4 regions of the Paenibacillus sp. FW101-FHT12H11 genome follow, and region 4 is predicted to be linked to each of the others. Evidence: riboswitches for the same ligand, from Rfam matches in the RefSeq annotation. Region 4 holds a riboswitch; each other region holds the start of a gene.
The links. Region 4 has a riboswitch for cyclic di-AMP ahead of AC3WTJ_RS33055 (C40 family peptidase). Riboswitches for the same ligand answer to the same signal wherever they lie in the genome.
Positions count from the first base shown of each region.

Region 1: linked by a shared signal. The riboswitch ahead of AC3WTJ_RS18550 (hypothetical protein) and the one ahead of AC3WTJ_RS33055 (C40 family peptidase) in region 4 are both predicted to bind cyclic di-AMP.
Region 2: linked by a shared signal. The riboswitch ahead of AC3WTJ_RS14040 (APC family permease) and the one ahead of AC3WTJ_RS33055 (C40 family peptidase) in region 4 are both predicted to bind cyclic di-AMP.
Region 3: linked by a shared signal. The riboswitch ahead of AC3WTJ_RS27935 (stalk domain-containing protein) and the one ahead of AC3WTJ_RS33055 (C40 family peptidase) in region 4 are both predicted to bind cyclic di-AMP.

Region 1 is NZ_JBYTCO010000005.1:388,409-392,142, reverse strand. It holds gene AC3WTJ_RS18560 (hypothetical protein) at 1-597, shown strand, start outside; gene AC3WTJ_RS18555 (Ger(x)C family spore germination protein) at 594-1,682, shown strand; gene AC3WTJ_RS18550 (hypothetical protein) at 1,710-2,120, opposite strand; cyclic di-AMP (ydaO/yuaA leader) riboswitch at 2,184-2,346, opposite strand; gene AC3WTJ_RS18545 (DUF2179 domain-containing protein) at 2,352-2,867, opposite strand; gene thpD (ectoine hydroxylase) at 2,922-3,734, opposite strand, start outside.
Region 2 is NZ_JBYTCO010000004.1:89,853-93,586, forward strand. It holds gene AC3WTJ_RS14035 (NAD(P)/FAD-dependent oxidoreductase) at 1-1,146, shown strand, start outside; cyclic di-AMP (ydaO/yuaA leader) riboswitch at 1,332-1,492, shown strand; gene AC3WTJ_RS14040 (APC family permease) at 1,590-3,425, shown strand; gene AC3WTJ_RS14045 (YqkE family protein) at 3,482-3,734, shown strand, end outside.
Region 3 is NZ_JBYTCO010000009.1:387,849-391,582, reverse strand. It holds gene AC3WTJ_RS27940 (GNAT family N-acetyltransferase) at 1-1,004, shown strand, start outside; gene AC3WTJ_RS27935 (stalk domain-containing protein) at 1,475-2,272, opposite strand; cyclic di-AMP (ydaO/yuaA leader) riboswitch at 2,286-2,438, opposite strand; gene AC3WTJ_RS27930 (LiaF transmembrane domain-containing protein) at 2,607-2,906, shown strand; gene AC3WTJ_RS27925 (PspA/IM30 family protein) at 2,931-3,557, shown strand; gene liaF (cell wall-active antibiotics response protein LiaF) at 3,733-3,734, shown strand, end outside.
Region 4 is NZ_JBYTCO010000013.1:342-4,075, reverse strand. It holds gene AC3WTJ_RS33065 (glycosyltransferase family 2 protein) at 1-350, shown strand, start outside; gene AC3WTJ_RS33060 (hypothetical protein) at 435-1,094, opposite strand; gene AC3WTJ_RS33055 (C40 family peptidase) at 1,263-2,171, opposite strand; cyclic di-AMP (ydaO/yuaA leader) riboswitch at 2,173-2,322, opposite strand; gene AC3WTJ_RS33050 (aldo/keto reductase) at 2,466-3,398, opposite strand; gene AC3WTJ_RS33045 (hypothetical protein) at 3,600-3,734, opposite strand, start outside.

The DNA.
Region 1 (3,734 bases), on a different contig from region 4:
GCCGGATACGTGAACAAACCGCCATCCTTCATGACAATTGTTTCAGCCACCTTTTTGTTTTCCGGTCATTTCAGCCTTGTTCTTTTTAATCGCTTGCATGTTGAGGGATTTCGTTTTCGAAATCGATGGGTCGTACCCTTATTCGGGTGTTTCTTCTTACTGGTTACTTTTTTTGTGCCAATCGGATTCCACGGCACAGTTGGTGTAGGCGATTACGTTTACATTTGGAGTATGACGGCAGATTCCATGATCATGGAGTATGGTTTCATTAATCGGGTTTTGTTTGTCTTTCTACTGCTCTTCACTGGATTATCGCTGCTCTTTGTCATGAACACATGGCATACAACCATCATGTTAATTAGATATGCAATTAACCGATCAGTAGCTGTAGAAGAAGAACCGGTACCGAAGATGAATATCTGGTTAGCTTTAGGTGCAGGGATCTTGTCTTTCATTTTTATGCGCTTTGTAAACGTAGAAAAAAACCAGGTTATCTCTGAGATATGGCTCATTACTCGATTTTTCACCGAAATCATATTCATTTTTATGATGCTCTATTTTGTATGGAGAAAAAAGAGGGAGAACGTTTTTACATGAGGATTCTACTATTCATCGTCTTTTTACTCTACCTTTGTTTGTCTCTTGGAGGGTGTAGCTTTAAGGACATTGATAAAAGGTTCTTCGTCGTAGCCATGGGGGTGGATTGGACTGGAAAAAAGGAAAATCCTTATTTGGTAACACTTCGTCTCGCGATACCAGCATCCAAGATTGGCGAAGGGCTAGCGGAGAGTCAGATCGAGCATTTAGAAGCCCCGAGCATAGCGGAAGCAGTTAGAAACATTAAAGCTCATGTCGATAAAGAGCTCGATTTCGGACATTGCCGGATGTTTTTATTCGGTAAGAGCTTAGTAAAAGAGTCGATGGAGGAACCGCTAAGTTGGCTAGCCAGAAGAAGAGACATTCAACTGATTTCCTATATGGCATTAGCTGAACCAAGTGCAAACAAGCTACTGAAAGCAAGTCCATCAACAGAAAGATTGGCGGGTAACTCCTTTTTCTTAACTTTTGGAAAAGAAGGGACAGTTTCGCCTTACACTGTGACCGCGTTTCTATTCGATAACTTCCGTCGATTTAAAGAAAAGGGACTCGATCCCTACCTGCCCATCGTTAGATTTGATGGGGATTCATATGTTGTCGAGAAGCTTGCATTACTTAATAAAATGAAAGAAAAACTTGTCTTAGACCCGAAAGAAACAAAACTGTATAACATGACTGCGAATGAGTTTAGCCGATCAGGTATCCCTATTGATTATGAAGGAAAACGCTTGGCCTTTTACGTTTCGCGGGTGTCGAGTCATGTTTCAATATCAAAAGATGAAATTCCAATCGTCAGTCTTAATCTCAAAATAAACGGAATGATTGAAGAAAGTCCAATTAAGGTCAAGGACGCCAATTCCCTCCAGATCCAAAAAATGTTAGAAAAAAATGTTAACAAAACTACAGAAGATTTGTTATATAAAATACGTGATGCCAATGTTGACCCCTATGGGTTCGGTCTTCATTATCTGAGCCAATATTTCGGTAAAGAGATAGACTGGGAACATTGGCAAAACGTCTACTCTCAAATCAAATTTGACGTTAAAACTCAAATTATAATTGAAAGTACCGGACTTGTCCGTTGATGAAGAGACAAAGTCCGGTGATAACCTTTATGGAAGCAGCAGGAGCGAAGCTTCTTGATTATTATTGATGTATGTAAAATGGTCAGCTCCTAGAGCTCTGTATGTAACCCTTGCATTCCCACGTTTTGTTATCACATGTATAGACTTTGGATTCCAATCTTTACAAATTTGAATATATCGACAGCATAGATTAAAACTCACTTCAAACAAATATACTTTGCTAATTCGTATCTCAGGCGGAGTCCAACTTGTTGCATCCTCGGTATTCACCATAATAATACGATCAACACCCATCGCTTCCAAGCGTTTTTTTCCGTAGTTGTTATTCGTAATCGCGTAATATTGAATTCCCTTCGTTCTTAATAAGTTAATAAATTCCTTTCCCGCTCGGTTCGGTGCGGAAACCAAAACATATTCAGTGCAGGTTTCTTCAGACATATTCAATTTTTCTCCTCCTTATGGAAGGCAACGAAAGCAACTGCCTTAGGCCGTTATTTTCGTAACCACACCAATAATACGCTTACGAAGTTAGCTGTCGGATTTGGACGTGAGAATCGCCCTACACGGTAGATTCCGTGATTCACCCCTCTGTGCATGAAATAACATGCAGCAGTTTACTATGGTTCCCCCGCTCCTGAATGTCAGGATTCAGCGTTATCAAGATGACGTTTATTTACGTGTAGCATTTAACCAGAAACCGCCATGCAGTTTTCTGGGCTCCACAGTGACAATGAATGCTTTATGATCAATAGCCAGGATGCAGTCATACAAAAACTTCTCATTTTTGCGCCGTGCGAGAACTTCCAAAACCATTCTCTCACCATCTCTTCCCCAACCAACCCAAGAGGTAACACCAAATCCTTCTTTGCGAAGATAAGCCGCCATATAACGATGCAGCTCATCTGTAATAACTTTAACCGTAACGTATCCTAGAGCCAGTTTTTCTTCGATCCATGATCCAGCAAGCACACCTAATCCATATCCGATTGCATAAACGATTAAACATGCAGGTTGGTTTACATATTTCAGAACGATGTTAAGACCTATCACATAGATAAGAATTTCTAGCATACTGATTGCAGCAGCCGTGTATTTTTCACCTTTGAGGGTCAAGATCATGCGAAGTGTAAAACAAGACACATAGACGATCTGAATCACAAGAATGCTGCATATGATCGTGAACACAACATCATCCTTTCGATAATAGGACCCGCCGAAAGGCGGGCCCCAACCTGATAATTACCGACTAGCGATGAAGTTTGGTCTAGGTTGTTTGCCGGAATAAGGCGCATTCAGCTTATTTAGTACACTATTGTAAACAATAAAAACATTGCTTCGCGGATCTGGGGTAATGTTGCTATTGGAGCCATGCATCAAATTACAATCGAACAATAGGATGGATCCAGCTTTTCCAGTTGGAGCAATGATCCCCCCTTGCCCCGCCAGGTATCTCAAACTATTCTCGTCAGGTACACCATATTCCTGACGGCGAAGCGATGTCTTGTAATTGTCATTAGGCGTTTCTCCTACACAGGAAACAAATGTACGATGCGAACCTGGTATTACCATAAGAGGACCATTATTTGGTGTGTTATCTTCTAGAGCAATAGAACAACTGAGCGCTCTCATCCGCGGCATCCCATCTTCCACATGCCAGGTTTCAAAATCCGAGTGCCAATAAAATTCTTTACCTGTAAAGCCTTGTTTGAAATTTATTCTAGATTGATGCACATAAGTATTACTACCCAAAATTTGCTGAACTATGGCTTCGATCTGCTTATTCTCAGCGATTTGTTTGAATGCTTCATCATCTCGGTGTACAGCAAAGATGGATCGAATTTCATCACTTCCAGGCTCTTTAATTACTTCTGGTTTTTCAAGTAGACGACTTTGATCCCAGAGTCTTGCTAACTCCTTTTTCCATACCTGCACCTGATTTTGATCAAAAAAGGACTCTAGAAACAAATAACCATTTTTATTATAAAAAGCTAGCTGTTCCTCATTAATTACGGACTGATTGATCACATGATTGTAAACGGCTGGGTCTTGCCT
Region 2 (3,734 bases), on a different contig from region 4:
GATGAAGTGGCGGTCACGCTGGTGAACAAACACGACTATCACTACATGACGACACATCTGCACATGCCGGCAGCTGGCACGGATCATCATGAGAATGCCCGTGTAGACATTAAGGATCTGATCGATGAGCGGAAAATTCATTTCATCAAAGCGACGGTTCAGCAGATTGTACCTGAGGAAAAAAAGGTGGTTCTGGCGGACGAAGTCCTCACCTACGACTATTTGGTCGTGGGGCTTGGGAGTGAGACGGAAACCTTTGGAATTCCGGGATTGCGCGAGTATGCGATGACAATCAACAGCATTAATAGTGTTCGCTTCATTCGTCAGCATACGCAGTATATGTTCGCAAAATATAAATTGGATTCCAAGCATAAGGAATATTTGACGATCGTTGTTGGTGGCGCAGGTTTCACAGGCACGGAGTTTGTTGGAGAGTTGGCCGACCGGATTCCTGATCTTTGCCAAATGTTTGACGTCGATCCTTCCCTGGTTCAGATCATCAATATCGAAGCATCGCCTACTGCTTTGCCGCCCGGACTGCCGAATGATCTCGTGGAATACGGCATGGACGTGATGCGCCGCAAAGGGGTTCAATATAAACTATCTACCGCCATCAAGGCATGCGAACCCGGCGGTGTGCTGCTGGGAGACGGCCAATTCATTCCTGCCGGCACGGTCATTTGGTCGGGAGGTGTCCGCGGGAATTCCTTGCTGCAAGATGCGGGCTTCCACGTCCAACGCGGCAGGGTCAAGGTGGATGACTACTTGCGTTCCTTGCAGTTTCCTGATGTTTTTATTACGGGAGATTGCTCGATTGTCATGAGCCCGGAAGGCACGCCATACCCCGCCAATGCCCAAATCGCCGTCCAACAGGGATGTAACACAGCCAAAAATTTATTTTATTCACTGCGTGGAAAGCCATTAAGACCTTTTGCCTACGATTACAAAGGCACGGTCGCCTCGCTTGGTCGCGGAGAAGCGATTGGCATCCTCAAGGTCAAAAAAGTGAAAGGCAGGCTGGCCGCAATCCTCAAAAAAATAATCGATGCCCGCTATTTATTTCTCATTGGCGGTATCCCACTCATCTTCAAAAAGATGATTTTCAAGCAAAAACAAGCCACTAGAAAGCGTCATGTGAGAAATTAATTTTGCTAAAACACCCTAAAATCCAATGAATCAGACAATAAGCTAGTAAAACAGAGATACTGAAAGGATTATACCATTGTAAGCGGATTATCAAATGAATGTGGGGAGGGAATAATCTTTTTTAAGATTATTCTCTCCTTTACTATGAGCCAATAAGAGAGTAGTATCAACTCGTACGTTAACAGTTGAATATTTCGCTTAATTTTCTTATCAGAAAAGCGGGGGAACCATAGGTTTCAACGGGGTGAGTAAGGTGTGTTTTGTCGCATGCGGCAGTTACCTTTAGGGCAGATTTCTCGCAGCCCGAACCCGTCAGCTAACCTCGTAAGCGGTCGTGAGAAAGGAGAACATGTGGCTAAGCACAAGGTCTATCCTTGTGTTTTTTTGCGCCCAAAAAAGGGAAATCAAGCTGAAAACTAGGTTATTTGGAGGAATTTCACAGCATGACAAGTGACTCATTGAAAAAGATTGTATTCGGCAAACCGCTGAAATCAGCGGAGCTGGAATCTGAGAAAATGCAGGTATGGAAGGCTCTGCCTATCCTGTCATCAGATGCCTTGTCTTCGGTAGCCTATGGCACGGAGCAAATTTTGCTAGAGCTTGCAACTGTAGGGGTTGCTGCTTTTGCTTTCTCATTGCCGATTGCAATCTCGATTATTGCTTTAATCATGCTTCTTGTATTAAGTTATCGCCAAGTGATTGAGGCCTATCCAATGGGCGGCGGAGCTTACATGGTGGCCAAGGAAAATTTGGGCATGATGTCGGGAAGGCTCACCGGAGTTTCACTGCTGATTGATTACACGTTAACCGTTGCGGTTTCGATTTCAGCAGGCGTGCAGGCGATAACGTCGGCCTTCCCGGTTACAGTGCCTTATATTGTCCCCATAGCCCTAGTGCTTGTCTGGTTGATGGTGTGGCTGAATTTGCGGGGGACTTCTGAATCCGGAACGGTGTTCGCGATTCCAACGTACTTTTTTATCCTGTGTATCTTACTGCTGATCGGCAAAGGGATCTTCGATATGCTGACAGGATCCATGAATATGCATGAATTCCAAGTTGTTCCCAGCTCGATGACGAGCTCATTGACATTGTTTGTAATTCTAAAAGCTTTTTCATCAGGATGCTCGGCCGTGACAGGGATCGAGGCGATTTCCGATGCGGTGCCGCATTTCCGTACGCCATCTGTCAAGAATGCCAAGAAAACCTTGGCTTCGCTCGGTACGCTGCTGGCGATTGTCTTCGGGGGCGTCACCTTGCTGAGCTTGGGTTATGGCATTGCACCTGATCCGCACGGGCATACTTCGGTCTTGTCGATGGTTACGGAGCAGGCGTTTGGCCGTGGCGCCATGTATTATGCCACACAGATTGGCACCATGCTGATTCTGGTATTGGCTGCGAATACGAGCTTCAACGGATTTCCGATCTTGGCATCCATCATGGCTCAGGATAAAAACTTTCCGCGCATGTTCTCGTACCGGGGAGATCGGTTGTCGTTTCACTACGGGATCATAACGTTAGGTGTTTTGGCAAGTATCTTGCTCGTCATTTTCAAAGGGAAAACCGATGCACTTATTCCACTTTATGCGATTGGCGTCTTTTTATCTTTTACCCTGGCCCAAAGCGGTTTGGTCCGCAAATGGTTCAGAGAACGACCGGCCGGCTGGATCGGCAAGTTCGTTATTAATGGGTTAGGGGGAATCGTTTCCCTTGCCGTTCTTATTATTTTCTGTATCACCAAATTTAGTGAAGGCGCTTGGATTGTTATTATTGTGACGCCGCTATTGCTTTGGGGAATAACCAAAATCAGCAATCACTATGATGATGTAGCCAAACAACTGCGCATTGATATCACGCAAGAACGCGTATGCATTAAAGAACCTGTGATCATTGTTCCTGTTGCGGGTATTCACCGCGTAGTGGCGCAGTCTTTGAACTATGCCAAATCTTTATCTCCCAATGTCATTGCCTTCTACGTCTCGTTTTCGGATGAGGATGAAGAAGCGATGCAGGAGAAATGGGATAAGTGGGATCCGGGTGTTCGGCTTGTCGTGTTCAAATCCCGTTACCGGACCATTCTGAAGCCGTTGGCTGAGTTTATTGAAAGGGTCGATACCCATGTTTCGGAAAAGCAATCGATCATGGTGATCCTGCCCCAGTTCATGCCGAAAAAATGGTGGCACCGCCTGCTCCACAACCAGTCTGCCGCACGTATTCGCTCGAAGCTGCAAGCCGATAAAGATATCGTCGTTGCGACGGTGCCCTATCATTTGCATGAGTAGAGGTGTACAATAAAGGGGTAAACCGGATGTAGAAATGGAACAGAGGTGAACCTTTTATGGCAAAAAAGAAATGGTCAAACACTACCGCTGAACCTAGCGCGCAAGATAAACCTGCGACACTCAAAGATTTGCTGCGCCCTGATATCTTAGCGGGGCTGAAGGCTCAGGCTGACGCGATGAAAGCTGAGGAACAGGCTCGTAAAGATGCTGCCAGAGCTGAAGCGGAGGCTGCGCGCAAGGCGGAGGAGAAGCGGCTGGAGAATGATTTCGGCCACCTGCTCGAGAAGAGCAAGCTGGATTGGAGAAAAC
Region 3 (3,734 bases), on a different contig from region 4:
ATACGTGGCTGAATGGTCAGCGTTTTGCCATGGGCGGAATTGCGGGAGTAGCAACTTGGCCGGAGTACAGGCGCAACGGAATGGTCGCGAAGCTGCTGCTTCAAGCGCTCAAGGTGATGAAAGAGCAAGGGCAAACCGTCTCCTTTCTATCTCCGTTTAAGTTCGAATTTTATCGGAAGTATGGCTGGGAGACGTATATTGACTACCTGAAATATGAAATTCCTGCGGATAAACTTCCAAAATTCCATGCTCCGGAAGGCAGTTCAATCGTTCGTGTGACGAGGGAATGGGAGCTTTTGAATCCTATTTATGAGCAGTATGCCCTGCAATTTAATGGAATGATGGAGCGGGACGCAAATTGGTGGAATAATCGATATTTTAAAAACAAAAAAGGTACGGTAGCCCTCTATGTTAATGCCAAGGGTGAACGGACGGGGTACGTCTTTTATCAAGTAAAAGAGTATACAGCAACCATTCATGAGATGGTGTTTTTGGATGAAGAAACGAGACGCGGGTTATGGAAGTTCATAGCCGATCATGATTCCATGATCTCGAAGGTGGAGGTTAAAGCGCCAGCGGATGATCAGCTTCCTTTCTTGGTGCATGATCCTAAGTTCAAGCAGGAGAAAATAACATATTTTTCGGCGCGTATTATCGATGTGGAAGCTTTCCTGAAGCAGTATCGGTTTGAACCGCGCCAAGAGGTTGAGCCGATCTATTTGCGGATTTTTGATCCGCATGCGGACTGGAACGATGGCGTTTTCCAATTGCAATTCACAGGCAGCGGGGAGAAAGCGGAGGTCACCAAGTTAGCTGAGGGCGAGCAACCGGCAGATGAGCGTATACTGAGTTGTAGTATTCAAACGTTGGCTGCCTTATTTATGAGTTATCAAAAGGCGGGCTTTATGGCTAAAATTGAGCGGCTTCAAGGCTCGCAGGAGCTGGTTACTCGGTTGGAAGCGGCAATTCCGCAGCGCACGACGTATTTGGCGGATTTCTTTTAGGATTCGGTCCCGGTGTTCCGGGGCCGTTTTTTGTTAGTGCGCTATCTCTCGGAAATTTCAGCCGAGAACGAGGAAATAGAGGACTCCAGTTCCCTTCAATGGATCAAAAGCTAGTTTTCCGTTGGGAGTCTCCAGGCTACCCAACGCTCTCGCACTGCACTTGCACGCTCCGACGAGCTGAAAAGGAACTGTGGGACCTTATTCCAAGGAAAACCACCTTTTCGGCTGGTTTAGGGGATCTACAAGACTCTATTTTGCCGGCTTCTATAAAAAGTACAGGTTTGAGTACAAATAAGAGCCTGTAGTTCCGTTCCGAAAGAGAAATGCTCGTTTTTCCGCGAATAGCGGACGCCAGTTCCTTTGAGGTGATTCCACCGAATAGATCCATAGATTCCTAAGGTGCCCGGAGTTTCATCACAGTTCATGCGGGGCTTTCAGTACGTTCGTCAAAATTAAAAAACCCGTGATCATCACGGGTTTAGTTTGTACACTTTTACAGTTTGGAAGCCGAATTTGCGTAAGGATTGCTGGGAGCCTGGAATGTAAATATCAACGCGTTTGCCTTTGATGGAACCACCGGTATCCGTTGCATAAGCATACATGCCGCCTTTTGGCAGGCCGTTGAAATCATAACCTTCTATATAGAGCTTAGATCCAAGTGGAATAACCGATGGATCTACAGCGACGGTTCCGATTCCTAATGGATTCCCCATATAGTCCAATGCTCCAAAGCCTCCATTTTCAGAAGGATCAGCGGAGTAGGCTGTTGACTCAAATAGCTCATAATCAGGTGCGTGATGATTGCCGTCTTTACTTAAAATCGCTAAGTTGCTGCTTGCATCCCACTGAACGGGAATGTCGGAAGCATTGCTTAAGAACCGAAGCGGCACGTAGACACGTCCGTTTTGGAACTCAGCGTGTGTGTCCATCTCGACAGGAGTGCTATCGATTTCGGCCTCTTTTTGACCTGACACCAAGGAAATAGAATGCTTGTCATTGTTCAGTGTGACTTTAATTGCGTCGCCTTCCTTTTGCCATTGTACATCATAACCCAGTTTCTCAGTTACGAAACGGATCGGTACTTGTGTAGCGTGGTTGTCATCCAAATAAGGCTGGGCATCCGGAAATTGAACCAGGTCATCGTTGACTTGCACTTTCACGTCCATACTCGCGGCTGCTGCATAAGCATGTCCCGAAAATGGGGAAAGAAAGCCTCCTGCCAAAACTGTGAAGGACACAGCAAGGCATGCTAACCCTTTTGTAAGCATATTCAATTGGTAATCCTCCTTCAAAATGAGCCTCCGAGGTTAGTTGACGGGTTCGGGAAGAAGGTTCTCCCTAGTCTGCTCTGCTTACAGAGCAAATATTCACCCCATGTAAATCGTCCCCCGTACCGGCACTTTGTCTGTGCACCGGACTCGGCTTCAAATATTCTATCATTGATAGAATAATGGAAACAACGCCCAAAATATGGTTAAAGGTCTTAGACCATACTGGACTTAGGTCTAGGTACAAAAACAGTCGGGAGTCCGTTTTGACGTGAATCCATTTCGGCTACGATAGTAGCATGAAGATTACGCGAAGGGCGGTGCAATAGTGAGCATGAATCGATCAAAAAGTTGGGCGCTGATTCTGATAGCAGTAGGCTTTCTCATTTGTATGCATCAAGTGGGCATGCATTTTCATGTCATGGGACTGCTGGTTCCTGTGGCGATGGTGGGGCTAGGTTATGTGGGGATAACTCATGGCAAGAAGATGGGATGGCTGATTTTTGGCATTGGCGCTTTGATATTAATTACAAAATTATCTGGTTTCCTAGCGATTGTGTTTGCAGTGTGGTTAATGTATTACGGCTATCGCATGCTAAAAAAACAAAACGATTCGGCGGAGTTCAGACTGTAATCAACAAGAACATAGGGGGTGTGGATGATGAGCGTATTTGATCGAATTGGTAAAATGGCCGATATGGCTTGGCAGGAGGCAGCAAGCAAGCTGGACCTGCATGAACGGGGAGGCGGCCATTCCAGCCATTCCAGCCACGCTGGACACGCTGGAGCATCGCGCGGCATCGCCGAGCTGGAGGAGCGCTACGAGGAGGCGCTGCAGCGTACGATTGAGCTGCGCAAGCAAAGCGTCGACGCGCAGGAGATGGCGCAGCTGCGCGCCGAGCAGGCTGAACTGGCCATGCGCGCAGGCGACGAAGAGCTGGCGCGTATGGCGCTGCAAGAGAAGCTGCGCTTGGAAGCAGCCTGCGCGCAGTACCGCGCGCAGTACGCGAGCAGCCAGGACGTCTGCCTGGCGCTCGCAGACGAGCTGGCGGGGCTGCGTGCCGGCCGCGCAGCAGGAACGGGACAGCCGCGAAGCGGGCTGTCCAAGGAAGAAGCTCGCGAAGCATTGCGCGAGCTGGAAGCGACCGGCCGCGAGCTCGGCCGGGAAGCGCTGCAGGGCTTGCGCGTGGCGGGGCGCGTGTCGAAAGAGACGCTGAAGGAGGCTGGCAGCAACCTCCAGCAGGAGCTGCGCAAGCTTCAGCAGGATTGGCGCGACAAGAAATAAGCCTCGCGTGATTGTACTGCGCCGCGCACAGTATGCGGCGCAGCCGGATTCCGGCCTCCATTCCTCATGCTAGAGCCTTGCTGGGCAAGGATTTGCATCTTGGAGGCTGTCCATTCTTATGGTATGCTAGGAATCTATATGAACGAATTAATCGGCAGCCAGAGGAGGTGCAGCGAT
Region 4 (3,734 bases):
GTCTGGAAAAAAACCTTTTTTCCGGCTTTCGTTACAGCTACCTAGTCGCATTGCTCGCTTGTTTGGGACAGATCGGCTTTTTTATATGCCCATGGCTTGGACTCCTCCTCCTCTGGGATTGGCGCGGAGCCGTCTATGCGGTTGCTGTTATCCTGCAAATCTGGCTCTATCGCAAGCTAGTGTCCCGATTAATGAGCCTCAGAGGTGATTCCGCCTATCTGCTTCCCGTCAGCGCTTCACTGCTTGTCTATACTATGATTCGCTCCGTTTGGCTTACTTGGAAACAAGGCGGCATTTACTGGAGAGGCACTTTTTATTCGCTTCGTGAACTTAAAAGAAGTAAGAGGTAACCTTGGACAAACGCCAAATAAGCGTTACTCGACAGAGCAAAGCTTACCCTCACGGTATGTGGCATCATTTTATCGTTTATCGTTCTAGTGAACACGATTCATCCGTACAACCCTATAATACAAATGGCTGCTCGGCTCTTGTTCCACTTCCAAATACCCCTCCGCATGCACATAATCTCCCGTAATGAACGTGGAAGCATCTAACGAACTGGAGTGTGTAAGGAACAGGAGCGCGGCTTTATCGTTTCCTACGACGAAACCCGTTTGTTCTTTAACTTGAAATTTATCTAAAATGGTGCCATGATGCGACCTTGCAATATGGTGGAACTTCCAGGAATCATTTTCCTTAATCAGAAAATACAAGACGCGATTCTTGTGATTGTTGCTAAACTCCCTCGTAACACCAATCATACAGATTTTTTCACCAAGACTCAGATACTCGTCGATTACATAAGATTTCAAGCGCAATCTCAGCACATTCTTATGTTGAATATAGGCTTCCATTTCTTCAACTGTTCGCTGATCTTTCGGATCCTGCTTCGTTGCGTAAAATACTTCTTTGATAAACGTATCCGTTTGCAGGCTTCTAGCCCCTTTGAAATGATTGTATGTACGGAAAAACTGCTGAATAACTTCCCTGATCTCATCTGGCATTGCAGGTCCCTTATCCACGGTATACATGCTATCTGCTACACTCGAATGTCTCTTTTTATGAAACCAACTCTTCCAGACACTTAATTGCATGCGCTCGTGTTCACCTGCTCTTTCTTTCTTCCAAACATTTCTTCATTATAGGCTAAAAACCATAAAATTTCGATAAAAATCGCATGATTCTGCGAACGAAAAAAAACACCTGCCTTCTACGCCTTTCATTCGAAAGATCATAGAAACAAGTGTTCGATAGTCCTATCTTTACAGAACTCTTCTCGCTCCGACATACCTTGCGCTCCAATAAGCGCTTGAAAGGCTATCCACAGCCACGCCTCTGGATGTTGTCGCTGAAATGAATTGATCGTTGCCGAGATAAATGCCTACGTGATTCACTGTTTTCGAAGCAAAAAATACCAAGTCTCCGGCTTTCAAATCCGTCACTTTCGTACCTGCTTCACTGTGCATCTCCGCTGACGTACGGGGCAAATCGATCCCCTTCGCTTGATAGAGGAACCGCACAAAACCGGAGCAATCAAAACCACTCGGCGTCGTTCCACCCCATACATAACGCACGCCCATATAGGAGTTAGCCGTCTGAATAATTTGCTCACTCACTGACGGAACAACGGGGGCGGCTGCCACCTTAGGTGCCGGTGCTGGAGCTGGTGGTGGCGGCGCGATCCAGGCTGGCTTGTGCGATTTTCCATCCACATCCACAATCGCGATCTGATTGGCTTCATTCCATTCAATTGGCGAACCGAAGGTTTCCGTGATGAAACGCAGTGGGACATATGTATTCCCTTGGTACACGGTTGGACTGCTTTCCAAACTGATCTTCTTACTGTTCACAAGCGCTTGTTGCTGCTCTGTAATGAGTAAGATGGATTGCTGCTTGTTAACCAGTGTGACCTCGATTTGATCCTCTTGCTTCTCCCAGCTCACCTGATAGCCCAGCTTCTCAGATAATACTCGGAGTGGAACTTGCATGATGCCCTTCTCATCAATGTAAGGCTGAACTTCCGGAAACTTCAGAAGCTCATCATTGACTTGCACCTTAACAGGGCGGTCCGTAGGCGCGGATGCAGCCTGAGCGGAATGTGCTGTAAACATCGGTACTGCGGCGCATAATAGTGCGCATGAACAAATAAGACGTGAAGAAAAAGATTTCAAAACCTTGCCTCCTTGACGCCTCCGAGGTTAGTTGACGGGTTCGGGAAGAGGTTTTCCCTAGTACGCTCAGCTAGCAGCGCTCATTCACCCCAAATAAAGAAGTCCCCCGTACCAGAGCTTGCGATGCTCCAAGATTCGGCATTTTTTGTCTATGTTAGACTAGCATAGTTTAAATGGTAGGTACAACCTTTGCAAAACGGTAAGTTTTACCAATGAATTTTGTCGCATATTGCGTACGGAATACTAGGGATAATGGGCAAAAAAAACCACCCTAGTGGGTGGTTTTGCCTGCGATTAGGTGTAGCCGATTACGGATAGCGCACGATCGCTGACTGTGTTCAAAGTTGCTAACTCTGAGGCGGTTAATGCTAATGAGGCCGCTTTGATATTATTTTCAAGATGATGCTCATCCTGTGTCCCTATAATAGCTGAAGTAAGTGCTTCCTGGTGCAGCAGCCAAGCAATTGCGATCTGTGTCACGTTAGCGTCCTTGGCATCCGCCATTTCTTTCATGACAGCTAAAAGCTCTTTCTCCGCCTCCAAATGCTCCGGCAGGAACAGCCTTCTCTCCTTGCGGAAGTCTCCCTCTTTCAATGCCTTTCCATGAAGGTGGAAAGCACCTGTCAGAATCCCCTTGGCGATCGAGCTGTAGCTCATCACGCCAACGTTATGCTCCTGACAGAATGGCAAAATCTCTGGCTCGATAGCTCTGTGCAGCAAACTGTATTCCGGCTGAATCACATCGATTTGCGCGTAATTTACGGCTTCTTTCAGCTGCTCCAAAGAAAAATTCGAAACGCCGATAGCCCGGATCAAGCCTTCTTCTTTCAGCTTCACAAATTCACCAAGTGTATCCTGCACAGGGATCTCAAAACTTGGCCAGTGAATGTAATAAACATCTATGTAGTCAGTCTTCAAACGCTTCAAACTGTTTTCTGCCGATCTTCTTACATCTTGAGGAGCTAGATTGCTTCGGCTCACCTTCGTCGTAATAATGCATTGCTTACGTATATCCGACAGAGCAGCTCCGACGATCTCTTCCGAGTGTCCATTGCCGTAGCCTTCAGCTGTATCAAACGTTGTGATGCCCAGCTCGAACGCTTTACGGATGAGCTCGATATTATTTTGGTCGTTCGTGAACTCCCAAGGACCTCCTCCGAGCTCCCAACAGCCAAATGTTATGTTTGAGATGTCAAAACCTGCATGTCCTAACTTTTTCACTTTCATAGTCGCCGACCTCATTTCATTGATCTCGTCTCACGATAATGCACACGTTAACAAAACAAGTATACCGCTTTCATTTACTTTTGCCAAGGAATGAGCGAGTTCGGCATCGGGTTAGGATGGTCTCCATAGCTGTACCATGTCTTTTCTGTACGTAACGGAACTACTGGCCTCTATTTAGTTGAAAAACGGTGCATCCGCCCCTCAGAGGGAACAGTGATCCGCTATTTTGCCGTTTTCGGGTGATGCGCCACTTTTTGGCGGCAAATAAAGCCCTGTAGTTCCCCTAAGCGGGAAATTCGGCTGATTTGCTCGAAATAGCGACCTCCACTTCCCTTC